2 regions of the Marinococcus sp. LNHM5E3-2.1 genome follow, and region 2 is predicted to be linked to the other one. Evidence: a T-box and tRNA genes for the amino acid it is inferred to sense, from the RefSeq annotation. Region 2 holds a T-box; the other holds one or more tRNA genes.
The links. The T-box of region 2 lies ahead of ileS (isoleucine--tRNA ligase). A T-box ahead of a tRNA ligase gene usually reads a tRNA of that ligase, here a tRNA-Ile.
Positions count from the first base shown of each region.

Region 1: it has a tRNA-Ile gene. The T-box ahead of ileS (isoleucine--tRNA ligase) is inferred to sense a tRNA for this amino acid. The anticodon was not compared.

Region 1 covers NZ_JBQLIB010000012.1:63-7,068, reverse strand. Annotated here, with positions in the region: gene ACTRXH_RS12665 (HAD family hydrolase) at 1-172, opposite strand, end outside; gene ACTRXH_RS12660 (DUF92 domain-containing protein) at 228-998, opposite strand; gene ACTRXH_RS12655 (5-formyltetrahydrofolate cyclo-ligase) at 988-1,551, opposite strand; gene rpmG (50S ribosomal protein L33) at 1,635-1,784, opposite strand; gene ACTRXH_RS12645 (peptidoglycan D,D-transpeptidase FtsI family protein) at 1,969-4,095, opposite strand; gene ACTRXH_RS12640 (superoxide dismutase) at 4,238-4,849, opposite strand; tRNA gene ACTRXH_RS12635 (tRNA-Ser) at 5,211-5,303, opposite strand; tRNA gene ACTRXH_RS12630 (tRNA-Ile) at 5,334-5,410, opposite strand; tRNA gene ACTRXH_RS12625 (tRNA-His) at 5,435-5,510, opposite strand; tRNA gene ACTRXH_RS12620 (tRNA-Met) at 5,532-5,608, opposite strand; tRNA gene ACTRXH_RS12615 (tRNA-Asn) at 5,610-5,684, opposite strand; gene ACTRXH_RS12610 (DUF456 domain-containing protein) at 5,763-6,245, opposite strand; partial or broken gene ACTRXH_RS12605 (Na/Pi cotransporter family protein) at 6,340-7,006, opposite strand, start outside.
Region 2 covers NZ_JBQLIB010000001.1:373,836-380,841, forward strand. Annotated here, with positions in the region: gene ACTRXH_RS02020 (YggS family pyridoxal phosphate-dependent enzyme) at 1-14, shown strand, start outside; gene ACTRXH_RS02025 (cell division protein SepF) at 75-503, shown strand; gene ACTRXH_RS02030 (YggT family protein) at 522-794, shown strand; gene ACTRXH_RS02035 (YlmH family RNA-binding protein) at 811-1,599, shown strand; gene ACTRXH_RS02040 (DivIVA domain-containing protein) at 1,708-2,220, shown strand; T-box leader at 2,258-2,489, shown strand; gene ileS (isoleucine--tRNA ligase) at 2,544-5,318, shown strand; gene lspA (signal peptidase II) at 5,467-5,964, shown strand; gene ACTRXH_RS02055 (RluA family pseudouridine synthase) at 5,945-6,847, shown strand.

The DNA.
Region 1 (7,006 bases), on a different contig from region 2:
AATCACAGTGATATTTAAACACCTCGAACCACTTATCTTCATGAACGAACGGAGCTTCTTTATTCATCTGCTGTCTGATGGAAACAAACACAGCTTTGATTGTTTTTTGAAAAGCTTTTTCGTGATCGTAGAGGGTATTGTCCAGATCGAAACAAATCGTTGTCCAGCGCATGTACTTGTGCCACCTTTCTTCCTTCTATTATAGCAACCTCCCGCTAAAGGCGAAATCAAAAGGAAAAGAAAGAAACAATGTACAGCACCACAACCACCACACCGCCTCCAAAGGAGCTTAACGCATTCACAGCGTTGTTTGTCATCCATGAAATGCCCGAGGCGTGAATGGTTTCCCTTCCATGATGGACTGCAGCTTCCGTATAGGACCCACATACGCTGCAGCGATTCATCCGTTCTGTATAGGCTCCGAGAAATGTATCAATAAAGCAGCCGCATACGCCAGCAGCACTTACAGCAATAAGCATAAAGACATTCGGCTCCGAAGAAATAAAATAAACTACCCCTCCCACAAGCAAAGCACCGCCAAAAGCTCCCAGCGTTCCTGCTCCGGAAACCGCTCCGGAAAAACCGTTTTCTATTCGTTTTCGGCTGCGCACGTGAAACGGCCGGCCACCAAACCGGCGGCCAAGCTCTGACGCCCACGTATCCGCATTTGCTGCCGCCGCTGCACCTGCAGCAGCAGCTAAAAACCCTTCCCAAGAAGCGGCGCTGGACAAAGCAGCAAATATAAGCATCGGTCCTCCATTCGCCCATACCTGCCCGCTGTCCCGCTGTTCCTTTTCCTGTTTATTTAAACGTGACAGAGCTGTCGAACTTACAAAAAAAGTAAGCAGCGCTGCTGCCCCCAGCCATCCTGTCCATGTGTATATAAGCGTGCCGAGCACTCCGGCTGATACCGTTGCGGTAAACGTTAATGATCCTTTTTGCCAAATCATCATTAAAAACAGCACGAATACTAAACCGAGTGCCGTTTCACCCCACATGAATAAGGCCTTCGCTGCTGATAAGGGTTTGGACCGGCACGTCGTGCGCTTCCACCGGAATACACTCCTGAAGCTGAAAAGGATGAATCAGGGAGGCCGTAGCAAAATCCGCCCGGTTTAAAAAGCGGTCATAGTATCCGCCCCCGAACCCAACGCGGTAGCCCTGCCTGTTAAATACAAGACCAGGCACAAGAACAAGATCCAGCTGCTCCGGAGGCACCAGGGGACAGACACTTTTTTTAGGCTCATATATCTGACCGATCGAGCGCTCGAGCTCACCGAATTCCTGTATTTCATAAAAATCCATTCCGCGTTGCTCAGGTTCAATTTTAGGTACACACATCCGCTTTCCCTGCTGCCATCCCGTTTCAATAATCGGCCCGGTATTTATTTCATTTTTGAGCGAAACAGTTACAGCAATCGTCTCCGCCTGTTTCCATCCGCTCCATTGGAATAAGTACTCATAAATCTTTTTTTCTGCCGCCAGGCGATCACTTCCGGAAAGATTTTGATAGGCGCTGTTTACCTGCTGCCGGAGCATATGTTTATTCAATTATTTGCCCTCCCATGTCTTTTCATTGGACCATGCTTTAAAGACAAAAGAAAAAGCAGCTGGGAGATGTAATCTCCTGCTGCTTATTTCGTTTCGCGATGAAGAGTGTGCTTTCCTAAACGAGGAGAATATTTGTTCAACTCAATACGCTCAGGGTTTGTGCGTTTATTTTTGCTGGTGATGTAATTACGGTCACCAGTCTCTGTGCAGGCAAGCGTTACTTGTACACGCATGTGATTCCCTCCCTACTTTCGTACATTTTTCATACTTAGTAATACTATCAGATTCCTATTTGTGCTTCAAGTCTGTGATGTTAGTTTTTCTCAGGAAAGTTAAGAATATTTTTTGTAAAAGCGGCAAATCAGTAAAAAGTGTTAAGAACAAAACAACTTGCTGCAGTCTTTTATTCCAGCAGGATTACTGTTCTTCCCCGTCGCCGCCGGAGTTTTCTTCGTCTCCTGCGTTTTCTTCATTGTCGTCCGTGGTTTCGCCATTTTCTTCATTTTCACCTTCAGCTTCGTCTTCGCTGTTTCCGGCTCCCGGACGTTCTTCCTTAAGATTCACATATGCCTGCATCGTATCAGCGGCAATGCTGTTGGCGATACCCGAGCGTCCACCCTCATCACTCGAATAAGCGTTAGGAACCACTACCGCAATCGCTATCTCCGGGTCTTCATACGGCCCGTAGGCGATAAAGGTCTGGTTGTTTACCTCTACTACTTCATTGTCGCTTTCTCTGCGGACACTGCGCTGGGCCGTCCCTGTTTTCCCGGCAATTTCCATATTTACGTCCGTGAAATAGCTGTCCGCGGTTCCCAAATCCGTGTTTACCACATCGTACATACCTTCCTGGGCAATATCAAAGTATTCTTTGTCAATATTAACCCGGTTCAGCATTTCTGGTTCAAACTGGTGAAGCACTGCACCCATTTCGTCCGTATTACGGTTTGGTTCACGAATTTCTTTCACGAGGTGAGGCTCCATCCGTTTACCGTCGGAAGCAATAGTCGCGGAATACTGCGCCAGCTGCAGCGGTGTGTACGTGTCAAGCTGGCCGAAGGAGAAGAACAACAAGCTGCCCGGCACCTGCCTCCCAGCATTTAAACCAGTAGCTTCTGATGGCAGATCGATGCTAGTTTCCACCCCAAGCCCGAACTGATGATAATAGTCTCTCATTGTCGCATATGCCTCGTCCACCTTTTGATCGTTGAAACCATCGCCGCTTCCATACTCATAGTCCATCAGCCGCATCGCAATTTCGGACATAAATATGTTGGATGATTCCTGGATAGCACCGACAATATCTATTGTGCCGATTTCGTGAGAAGATTCGACTTGTCCTCCTGGGCCTGGAAGGTCAATCGGCCTGTCATTAATTTTTGTATCTTCCGTGATAACTTCCTCTTGGAGGCCGATCATGCCTGTTGCCGGTTTGATTGTCGACCCCATCTCGTACGTATTCGTTACGTTCCCGAGTTGATCATCATAACCGTTCATAGCAAGTATTTCCCCGGTATTCGGATCGATTGCAGTCACATAGGCCTGCTGATCGTTTGGAAACGATCCCTCCGACTGCCCCATCTGATTATCAAGTATCGTCTGTACTTCCTGCTGCAGATCCATGTCAATCGACAACACGAGGTCATTGCCACGGCTTCCGTTATTCGTCTCCTCGGCGTCATCATCCTCACCGCTGACAGTTCCCTTTTTGCCTCTCAGCGTGTCTTCATAGTATTCCTCGAGAAAGCTCTGGCCAACCTCATCGGAGCGCTGATACCCTTTAGCAAGAAACTCGGTTACGGTTTCTTCAGGAATTGACCCCACTTTTCCGTAAAGGCTCTGGAAGGCCTGCGTATACTGATAGTCACGCCGGAAGTCCCTCGTTACATCCACACCATCAAGTTCATCGAGACGGGCGCTGATCGCCGTGGCCTCTTCTTCTGTCAAATCCCGTTTAACACGCTGCGGCGAGTCATAGTACCCCGAAATCATTTCACTCCAGATGGCTACAACTTCCAGCTCTTCGTCACTGATATCATTCAATTGTTCCTCTGTAATCCGATCGAGCTGTACTTCATATGGATCTTTATCGTTTTCCATCAGGCGCTCTTCTTCTTTGTCTGAGACAAGCTCCTTTGCTTCACTTTCACGAGTTAACAGCCAGTAGTCCTGCAAGTTTCTTTCCGGCATGCTCTCACGGTCTGTTTCCTCTTCATCAAATTCAATCAGTTCAGCCAGTTCTTCAGCCGTCTGAAGGCGTTCTTCGTCCTCATAGCTTCTCTGGTTCGTATACGTTAAAGTCAGAATAAGATTATTATCCACCAGCTCGGTTCCATTGCGGTCGTACATAATTCCGCGCGGGGCATCGACCCGGCTCGCCGATGTGGAGGCCGTTTCATTCACATCCTCTTCGTACGTATCACCTTCAACGATCTGTACGTAGCCAAGCCGCAGGATTAATATTGAAAACAATATAAAAACAGCGAAAAAAAGTACGTTCAGCCGAAAAGGAATGGAAGGTTTTTTATTTTTTCTGGAAGCCACACGCAATCCCTCTCTTAATATATGTAAGTTTGCTTGTTTCCAGTTAAGTATAGCATAGAAAAAAGCCGCTGCCGAACTTCTGCTCTCTTCCTAAACAGAAAAAATCCGTTCCCGGTTTCCGGGAACGGACTCTTTAAATATATTATTTAGCTGCCTGATAGTTCTTTTCAACTTCGTCCCAGTTTACAACATTCCAGAATGCTGCTACATAATCCGGACGACGGTTTTGATACTTCAGGTAATACGCGTGCTCCCAGACATCCAGGCCGAGAAGTGGAGTTTTACCTTCCATGATCGGTGAATCCTGGTTGAGCGTATCCATAAGCTCAAGCTCGCCGTTGTTTAATACGAGCCAAGCCCAGCCGGAACCAAAACGTCCAACTGCTGTTGCGCCGAATTCTTCTTTGAACTTGTCAAAGCTTCCCCATTTGCTCTTAATGGCATCTGCCACTTCGCCTTTTGGTTCGCCGCCGCCATTAGGGCTGAGAAGCTTCCAGAAGATGGAGTGGTTGGAGTGGCCGCCGCCGTTATTTCTTACTGCGGTACGGATATCTTCAGGTACAGCGTTCAAATCGCTGATCAGTTCATCAACGCTCTTGTTTTGAAGATCGCTGTGATTTTCCAAGGCTGAATTTAATTTTGTCACATACGTGTTGTGGTGTTTATCATGGTGAATATTCATTGTCTGCTCATCAATATGAGGCTCCAATGCGTTTGGTGCATAAGGTAGATCTGGTAGTTGATGTGTACTCATACAAAATGCCCTCCTTGAAAGTTCTGGTGATTTGTTCAAAGTGACTTTGCGTTAATTTAGTATACAAAATTACACTTAGTCTACTTTTACTTTACCAAAACAATTCTTATTTTTCAAATCGGCTTTCTGCTGTAATCAACTAGAAAGCCTGCCAAAGTTAATTATTCCCTTATACTTCTTCTTTAAACATAAAAATCTAACCAGCTTTCGCTGCACATGGAAAAACCAGCCTCTCAAAAGCGTCTATATTCCCGATTTGCCACGTCCCGCCCAGAGCTGTCTTCAAAATAAAAAAACTTCTCCGGCATTTGCGGAAAAGTTAGCTGTCCAGTTATATAAAAATTAGTATTTAATATAATAATGGCGGAGGAAGAGGGATTCGAACCCTCGCGAGCCGTAAAGCTCCTAACGGTTTTCGAGACCGTCCCCTTCAGCCGTACTTGGGTATTCCTCCAGATGCATATTTACCCACTGATTCTTAAAGTGGTGGACCCTGTAGGACTCGAACCTACGACCGGACGGTTATGAGCCGTCTGCTCTAACCAACTGAGCTAAGGGTCCTTAAAAGCATTGCAGACAAAAAAATGGGGCGGTTGATGGGAATTGAACCCACGAATGCCGGAACCACAATCCGGTGCGTTAACCACTTCGCCACAACCGCCGTATGAGTATGTAAATATATTGGTAGCGGCGGAGGGGATCGAACCCCCGACCTCACGGGTATGAACCGTACGCTCTAGCCAGCTGAGCTACGCCGCCATGGCTCCGCAGGCAGGATTCGAACCTGCGACCAATCGGTTAACAGCCGATTGCTCTACCACTGAGCTACTGCGGAATGTGTTACTGCCGTTTTTACGACAGTAATTACTATATCATTTCCTTAAAAACGCGTCAAACAGATTTTTGTATTTCTTTAAACAAGAATTATTATAATATAAATGGCATTCACTAGCAATATACCGCCCTTTATAACAACGCTTGCGACAAACCCGCCGACAGATCCTACACCAATTTTACCAAGCTGCTTCCACGATTTCTGGCCTCCGATTAACTCTCCAATAACAGCTCCGGCAAGTGCGCCAATCAGAATGCCGGCGACCGGAATGATAAACGGGCCGACAACCAGACCGATCAGGCTCCCCCAGATGCCGTATTTCGTACCTCCACTCCGCTGGATACCATAATAATTAGCCGCGTAATCAATTACAAACAGCAGCACCGCAATAACTGCCTGAATCACCCAGTAAACTACACCGATATCTGCAAACCCATAGCCCAGTGCAAACATAAGGGCAGCAGCTGCGTGAAAAATACCACCCGGCAGAATCGGATAAACAACCGCGACAAGCGCCAGTGTGTAGCAGGCAATCCCCAGTAAATACCATATCAGTTCCATACGTACCTCCCTTTGCAGATGTATGATAATTCTATAGCCGCTTTTCTCTCTATATAATCAATAAAAAAGAAGGAGGCAATCCTCCTTCTTTTTCTTATGAAACCTCCCGGTCATCCAGTACCGTTTCGGCAATATTTACAGAATGGTCGCCGATACGCTCTAAATTACTGATCATGTCGACAAACACGATACCGGCAGAACCAGAGCACCTGCCTTCATTCAGACGCAGGATGTGTTTTTTACGCAGCTTCCGCTCCATCTTATCGATATCTTCTTCCTGTCTGGCAACCTGCTGGGCAATCTCATAATCATCTTTTTCAAGTGCTTCGACAGCACGGTTAAATGTGCTGATCGTCAGCGTGAACATTTCATTTAAGTCTTTGTACGCTTCTTCTGAAAGCGTCACTTTATTGGTCAGCTGATAGTCCACAAGCTCCATCACATTTTCCATGTGATCGCCGACACGTTCAATGTCGCGGACAGTATCCATCACAACTGAGTGTTTCCGCGAATTTTCCTTAGACAAAGAGCGGGCGGAAATACCGATCAAATAATCCGTAATATTTTTGTCGAGATTGTTGATCGCTTCTTCGTACCGGACGATGTTTTCCGCGTCCTTTTTATTTTTGGTCTCCAGGTAACTTTCGCTCTTCTGGAGGCCTTTACCTGCATATTCCGCCATCCGCAGGGTTTCGAGCTTCGCCTGGTCGAGCGCGATCGCCGGGGACTGCTGGATAAAGGCCGGATCGAGGTGCTTGGCT
Region 2 (7,006 bases):
TTGTAGGTGAATAAAAGAATCCGGCGTTAAGTAACAAAACAGCTGGTATCTCTGTGTAAAAAGGAGAGGAGAAGATGAGTTTGCGTTCGAAGTTCCGGCGTTTTTTTGAAATGGACGACGATGTGGTCGAACAGGAGGTTCCTCTTTCTGAAGAAGAACAATATGCCCAGTATGAAAACAGGCAGGGGGCAGCGCCGAGCAACGTGGTGAGCCTGCAGAGTGTACAGAAGTCCTCGAAGGTGATGCTTTTAGAGCCGCGCAGCTACGAAGAAGTGCAGGATATCGCCGATCACCTGTGCAGCCGGAAAGCAGTGATCATTAATCTGCAGCGGGTGCCAAAGGAGCAGGGGCGGCGTATCGTTGATTTTTTAAGCGGTACTGTCTATGCCATCGGCGGGGACATTCAGAAGGTTGGCAGCCACATCTTTTTCTGCGCACCTGACAATGTGGATATTTCTGGAGCTATTACAGATATTATGTCCGAACGGGATGAACATTATTAGACAGAAAGGAGAGAGATTATGCAGCTTATAGGTTCTTTGCTGATTAGTTTAATCAGTATTTACCGGATTGTGTTAATTGTATATATTTTCATGTCCTGGTTCCCGAACGCGAGAGAATCTACGATCGGCCAGTTTATCGGTTCGATTTGTGAACCGTATTTGGAGCCGTTCCGCCGATTTATTCCGCCGCTCGGCCCGCTTGATATTTCGCCGATTGTGGCAATCATCGTACTCTTTTTTGCAGAATCCGGCATCCGGGCGCTGTTTTTCAATGCCGGGGCGTTGTTCTAATTGAGGTGAATACAACATGAATATGCTCGAACACTTCCGGCCGGAAGAAAGAGCCTGGGTGGAACAGGCATCAGACTGGAAAGAAGCAGTGGAAACAAACTTCGAAAGACGGCTGACCGATTTTCTTGATCCGCGGGAGCGGGATATTTTAGCGTCAGTCATCGGAAAAGATGAAACTGTCCATTATGCTTTTGCCGGGGGAAACGATGATGCTGAGCGAAAGCGGGCGCTGATTTATCCGTTTTACGAACAGCCGGAGCAGGAGGATTTTCAGCTGATATTGTTTGAAATATCCTATCCGCAGAAATTCGCTTCTCTTGAACACAAGGATGTTCTCGGGGCCCTGATGGGCATCGGGTTAAAACGGGAGAAGTTCGGTGATATTCTAGAAGGGGAAGGATGCTTTCAATTCGTAGCAGCTGCCGAAGTCCGCAGCTATATTGAGCTGAACCTTCCCAAAATCGCCAACGTTTCCGTAACGCCGGTGGAAAAACCGTTTTCCGCTATGCTGCCGATAGAAGAGCAGTGGGTGGAACGCGAAACGACGGTTTCTTCGCTTCGGCTTGATACATTTATGGCAGAAGCATACCGGCTTTCAAGAAGCAAAACGCTCCCATTCATAGAAAAAGCGAAGGTGCGCGTGAACTGGAAAAAGGTCGACCAGTCCTCCTATATGCTGCGCCCCGGGGATTATGTTTCGGTACGCGGGCTTGGCCGCTCCAAATTGATGGAGGTGCTCGGACGCACGAAAAAAGATAAGCAGCGGATTGTGTACGGAATTAAAGAGCAGAAAAGAAAGAAATAACTTTTTTCTTTTGAAGGAAGGAACTGCCTTTTTCGCCGCGAATGCAGTAAAAGGCAGCAGGCTTTCGGGCCGGTATACATACTTGAATTGTAGAAAGGGTGAAAGACTTTGCCTTTAACACCACTGGATATTCATAATAAGGAATTCACAAGAGGTTTCCGGGGATACGACGAAGATGAAGTAAATGATTTTTTAAAGCAGCTCATTAAGGATTTTGAAGATGTGATTCGTGAACGTGACGAGCTGTATGACCGTACAAAAGAGCTCGAAGACCGGATTAATCATTTCTCAAGCATTGAAGAAACGCTGAACAAGTCGATTTATGTAGCCCAGGAATCGGCAGAAGAAGTGCGGAAAAATGCCGAGAAGGAAGGGCAGCTGACGGTGAAGGAAGCAGAGAAAAATGCGGACCGGATTATCAACGATGCCCTGAACAAATCCCGCCGGATCGAGCTTGAAATTGAAGAATTGAAAAAGCAGGCTTCTGTTTACCAGACCAAATTTAAAATGCTGCTCGAAGCCCAGATGGAAATGCTTCATTCGGATGAATGGCTGAATCTTTCCGAGGAAGAACCGGCTGAGGCGGACGTTTATGCAGGCGACGGCGAACGTCTTGACTAACACCAGCAACTAGATTATACTTTTGCATTATCATATTCGATAAACGTTGAAGGGGAGCAGGCAGTAATGTACCGGTCTCAGCGATCTGCGGTTGGTGTAAGCGCAGAACCAGGGCATTTTTGTTATCACCCCGGAGTTCCTTAACTGAACAAAGCAGTAAGTTAAGGCGGCTTTGAAAAAGCCGTTATTGCCAATGAAGAGACAAGCAGGGAGCCGTATAGCCTCCTGCGCTCATCAGGGTGGTACCGCGAGTCATTCTCGCCCCTATGCACAGGGGCTCCGAATGGCTCTTTTTGTTGTAAGAAAAAAAGGAGGATGCGGAAATGAGTTACAAAGAATCGCTGTTAATGCCAAAAACCAAATTTCCAATGCGCGGCAATCTGCCAAATAAAGAACCGGAACGCCAGAAAATGTGGAACGAGCAGGACATCTATGAGCAGGTGCAGGCCCGTACGGAGGGCCGCCCGCTGTTTGTGCTGCACGATGGACCTCCCTATGCCAACGGTGACATCCATATGGGGCACGCTCTGAATAAAGTACTCAAGGACTTTATCGTCCGCTATAAATCAATGACAGGCTACCATGCGCCGTACGTGCCGGGCTGGGATGTTCACGGGCTTCCGATAGAAACGGCGCTTTCGAAAAACAAAAAAGTCGACCGGAAAAAAATGACGACAGCTGAGTTCCGTGCCGCGTGTGAAGAATATGCGGAAAAACAAATTGACCGGCAGCGGGAGCAGTTTAAACGTCTCGGAGTAAGAGGCGATTGGGAGAACCCATATGTGACGATGCATCATGAATACGAAGCTCAGCAGATCCAAGTATTCGGCGAAATGGCCAAGCGCGGCCATATTTATAAAGGCAAAAAACCGGTCTACTGGTCGCCATCCTCGGAATCGGCCCTGGCAGAAGCAGAGATCGAATACCACGATATGCGCTCTCCGTCGATTTACGTGTCGTTTGCGGTTAAAGACGGCAAGGACGTTCTCGAGGGCGATGAAAAATTTATCATCTGGACGACGACTCCGTGGACGATCCCGGCAAACCTGGCGATCACTGTTCATCCAGAGCTTGACTACGTCGTCGTGAAGGCGAATGGAGAAAAGTATGTCGTAGCCGAAGGACTGCTCGAGGAGCTTGAACAAAAGCTTGAGTGGGACGGCTATGAGATTACAAAGCGCATGAAGGGCAGCGATCTGGAATACGTCATGGCCGAGCACCCTATTTACGGCCGGGATTCCCTCGTCATTCTCGGCGATCACGTAACGCTCGATGCAGGTACCGGCTGCGTGCACACAGCTCCGGGCCACGGGGAGGAAGACTTTGTGGTAGGACAGCAGTACGGTCTGGAAACACTTTGTCCCGTCGACGATAAAGGAGTATTTACCGACGAAGCCCCGGGCTTTGAAGGACTGTTTTACGATAAGGCGAATAAAGCGATTACGGATAACCTCGATCAGCTCGGGGCGCTTTTGCAGCTGAACTTCTTCAGCCACTCTTATCCGCATGACTGGAGAACGAAAAAGCCGGTGATTTACCGGGCGACTGACCAGTGGTTTGCATCGATCGAAAACATCCGGGGCGAGCTTTTAGACGAAATCAGCCAGGTGACATGGACTCCGGCATGGGGAGAAACGCGACTGTACAACATGGTGCGTGACCGGGGCGACTGGTGTATTTCAAGACAGCGTGCCTGGGGCGTGCCAATTCCGGTCTTTTATGCTGAGGACGGCGAAGCGCTTATTAACGATGAGACCATCCAGCACGTAGCCGAGCTGTTCCGCAGCCATGGCTCCAACGTATGGTTTGAGTGGGAGACAGCCGATCTGCTGCCGGAAGGCTTTACGTCGGAACACAGTCCAAACGGCATTTTTACAAGAGAAATGGATATTATGGACGTTTGGTTCGACAGCGGCTCGTCCCATCAGTCAGTGCTTGAGGCATCTCCGCTTCTGCAGCGTCCGGCTGATATGTATCTTGAAGGCTCCGATCAGTACCGCGGCTGGTTTAACTCTTCTCTTACAACAAGTGTTGCGGTTACCGGAAAAGCGCCGTACCGTTCCGTACTGAGCCACGGCTTTACGATGGACGGAGAAGGCAAAAAAATGAGCAAATCGCTTGGTAATACGATTTCGCCAAACGACATCACAAAGCAGCTCGGCGCAGATATTCTAAGGCTCTGGGTGTCGAGCGTCGATTATCAGGCGGACCACCGGCTGTCGGACAACATTTTAAAGCAGATTGCTGAAGCGTACCGCAAGATCCGTAACACGTTCCGGTTCATGCTCGGAAACCTGAGCGATTTTGATCCGGATAAGCACCGGGTTGAGCCGTCGGACTGGAGCGAGCTTGATCAGTATATGCATCTGCGCCTGCAGGATTTGGTTGCAAAAATCCGTGCCGGCTATGAAGAATACCAGTTTGTGAACGTTTATCAAACGTTCCACAACTTCTGCACCGTGGATCTGAGCTCATTTTATCTTGATATCGCCAAGGACACGCTCTACGTCGAGCATGAAGACGATGTCCGCCGCCGGGCTGTGCAGACGGTGCTGTATGACACGTTAATAGCTCTTGTACAGATGATCGCACCGATCATTCCGCATACGGCCGAAGAGGTATGGGAATTCATCCCTCAAGCAGAAGCTGACAGCGTACAGCTGACGGATATGCCGCAGGCGGACCGTTCGACAGAGGATGAAGAGCTCCGCAGGAAGTGGGATCGTCTCATGGATGTCCGGGACGATGTATTAAAGGCCCTTGAGACAGCGAGAGGAGAAAAAGTGATTGGCAAGTCGCTTGAAGCCTCGGTAGATATCTACGCAGACGGGGAAGTAAAGGATATGCTGCAGAGCGTAACCCGTTTAAAAACGCTATTTATTGTTTCGAAGGCAGAAATTGCCGGTTCAGCGTCAGAGGCCCCGGCGGAAGCAGCGAAGCTCGACGAAGTAAGCGTTGTTGTAGGAGCAGCGGAAGGTGAACGCTGCGAACGCTGCTGGGAAGTGACCGAAACGGTGGGAGAAGACCCGGCATATCCGGATCTCTGCAGCCGCTGTGCCTCGGTCATGCATCAAAAAGAGAACGTCAGTCAGTCATAGCATGTGAGGAGCCCCTTTTTAGCAGGGGCTCTTTTTTTATGGAACGTAAAGCCCGGAAGGATCGACCCGGGCGCTGTTCGCACCGGCGAATATATGCTAAAATGCTAAGGATGGAACGCATACCGCAAGAGAGGATGAAAGAGTCCGTATGAAAATCATTAAGTGGCATTACCTGCTGGCTGCGCTGATTATTATTTTCGATCAGGTAACCAAATACATAGTAGCTGCCTCCATGCGCATTGGAGAAAGCATTGAAGTGATCCCGTCTTTTTTATATCTGACCTCTCACCGGAACGCAGGAGCGGCCTTTGGTATACTGCAGGGGCAGCGCTGGTTTTTCTTAATTATTACGATCGTCGTGATAGCAGTAGTGGTGTATTACATGCAGCAGTATGGTACGCTCTCATTTACTTTTGGCATCCCGCTGGCCCTCGTTCTTGGAGGAGCTGTTGGAAATTTCATTGACCGTATGCTTTTTGGTGAAGTTGTAGATTTTGTTGATGTCTACCTGTTCGCTTATAATTACCCTATTTTCAACGTTGCAGATGCTGCCCTGACAGTAGGTGTAATCTGGTTGATTATCGGTATGTTTTTAGATGAAAGATCACGAAAGAAGGAAGAAGCATATGAATCCACGAATTATTGACGAAGAAGAACAGGGAACAAGAATCGACCGTTTGATGACAGACGAATTGGAAGAGTCGCGTTCAGTCATTCAGCAATGGGTGAAAGAGGGATGGGTCACAGTCAACGGCGGCCGTGTGAAAAATAATTACAAGCTGCAGGCCGGCGACCGGATCGACGTCACTGTACCTGAAGAAAATCATGAAGAAATGACGCCGGAAGAGATCGATCTTGACATACGCTATGAGGATGACGATGTGGTGGTGATTTACAAACCGAGGGGGATGGTTGTGCATCCGGCACCGGGGCACACCCGCGGAACATTGATGAACGGGCTGCTGCACCGTTATCCGGCATGGCAGGACCACCCCGAAGCCCGGGCAGGGCTGATTCACCGCCTGGATAAGGATACGTCCGGCCTCCTTATAGCAGCCAAGCATCCTGAGGCTTACGAGCAGTTATCCGCTCAGATGAAGGAGCGGAAAATAGAGCGGAAATATAAAGCAATTGTGCACGGAGAGGTGCCGCACGAAACAGGGAAAATTGATATGCCGATCGGCCGTGATCCCCATGACCGTCAGAAAATGGCGGCGGTGCGCGAAAACTCGAAGCCGGCAGTGACTCACTTTCAGGTGCTCCAATGGTGGCACAAATACACATTTGTGGAGTGTGAGCTTGAAACCGGACGGATGCACCAGATCCGTGTGCATTTTGCCGAGATCGGCCATCCGGTGGCCGCTGATCCGAAGTACGGACGCCGAAAGACTCTTTCTCTTCCGGGGCAGGCGTTGCATGCGTACCGGCTCCGCTTTGAGCATCCTGTAAGCGGAAAGTGGATTGAATTGGAGGCGGAGCTGCCGGAGGAGATGCAGGCTGCTATTGATGAACTTAACAAAACTAGTTGACCGCACAATAAAAGACTGTCATACTACGTAATAACGAAAAAAACGAATGCCTTTTTAACACAGTCCCGTGAGGCTGAGAAGAGGTGGTGACTGAGCGCAGAAGTACCCAGGGCGGCGTATGTGTAATACCCGGCCTGCGGAGGAATGTGCCCGGATCCG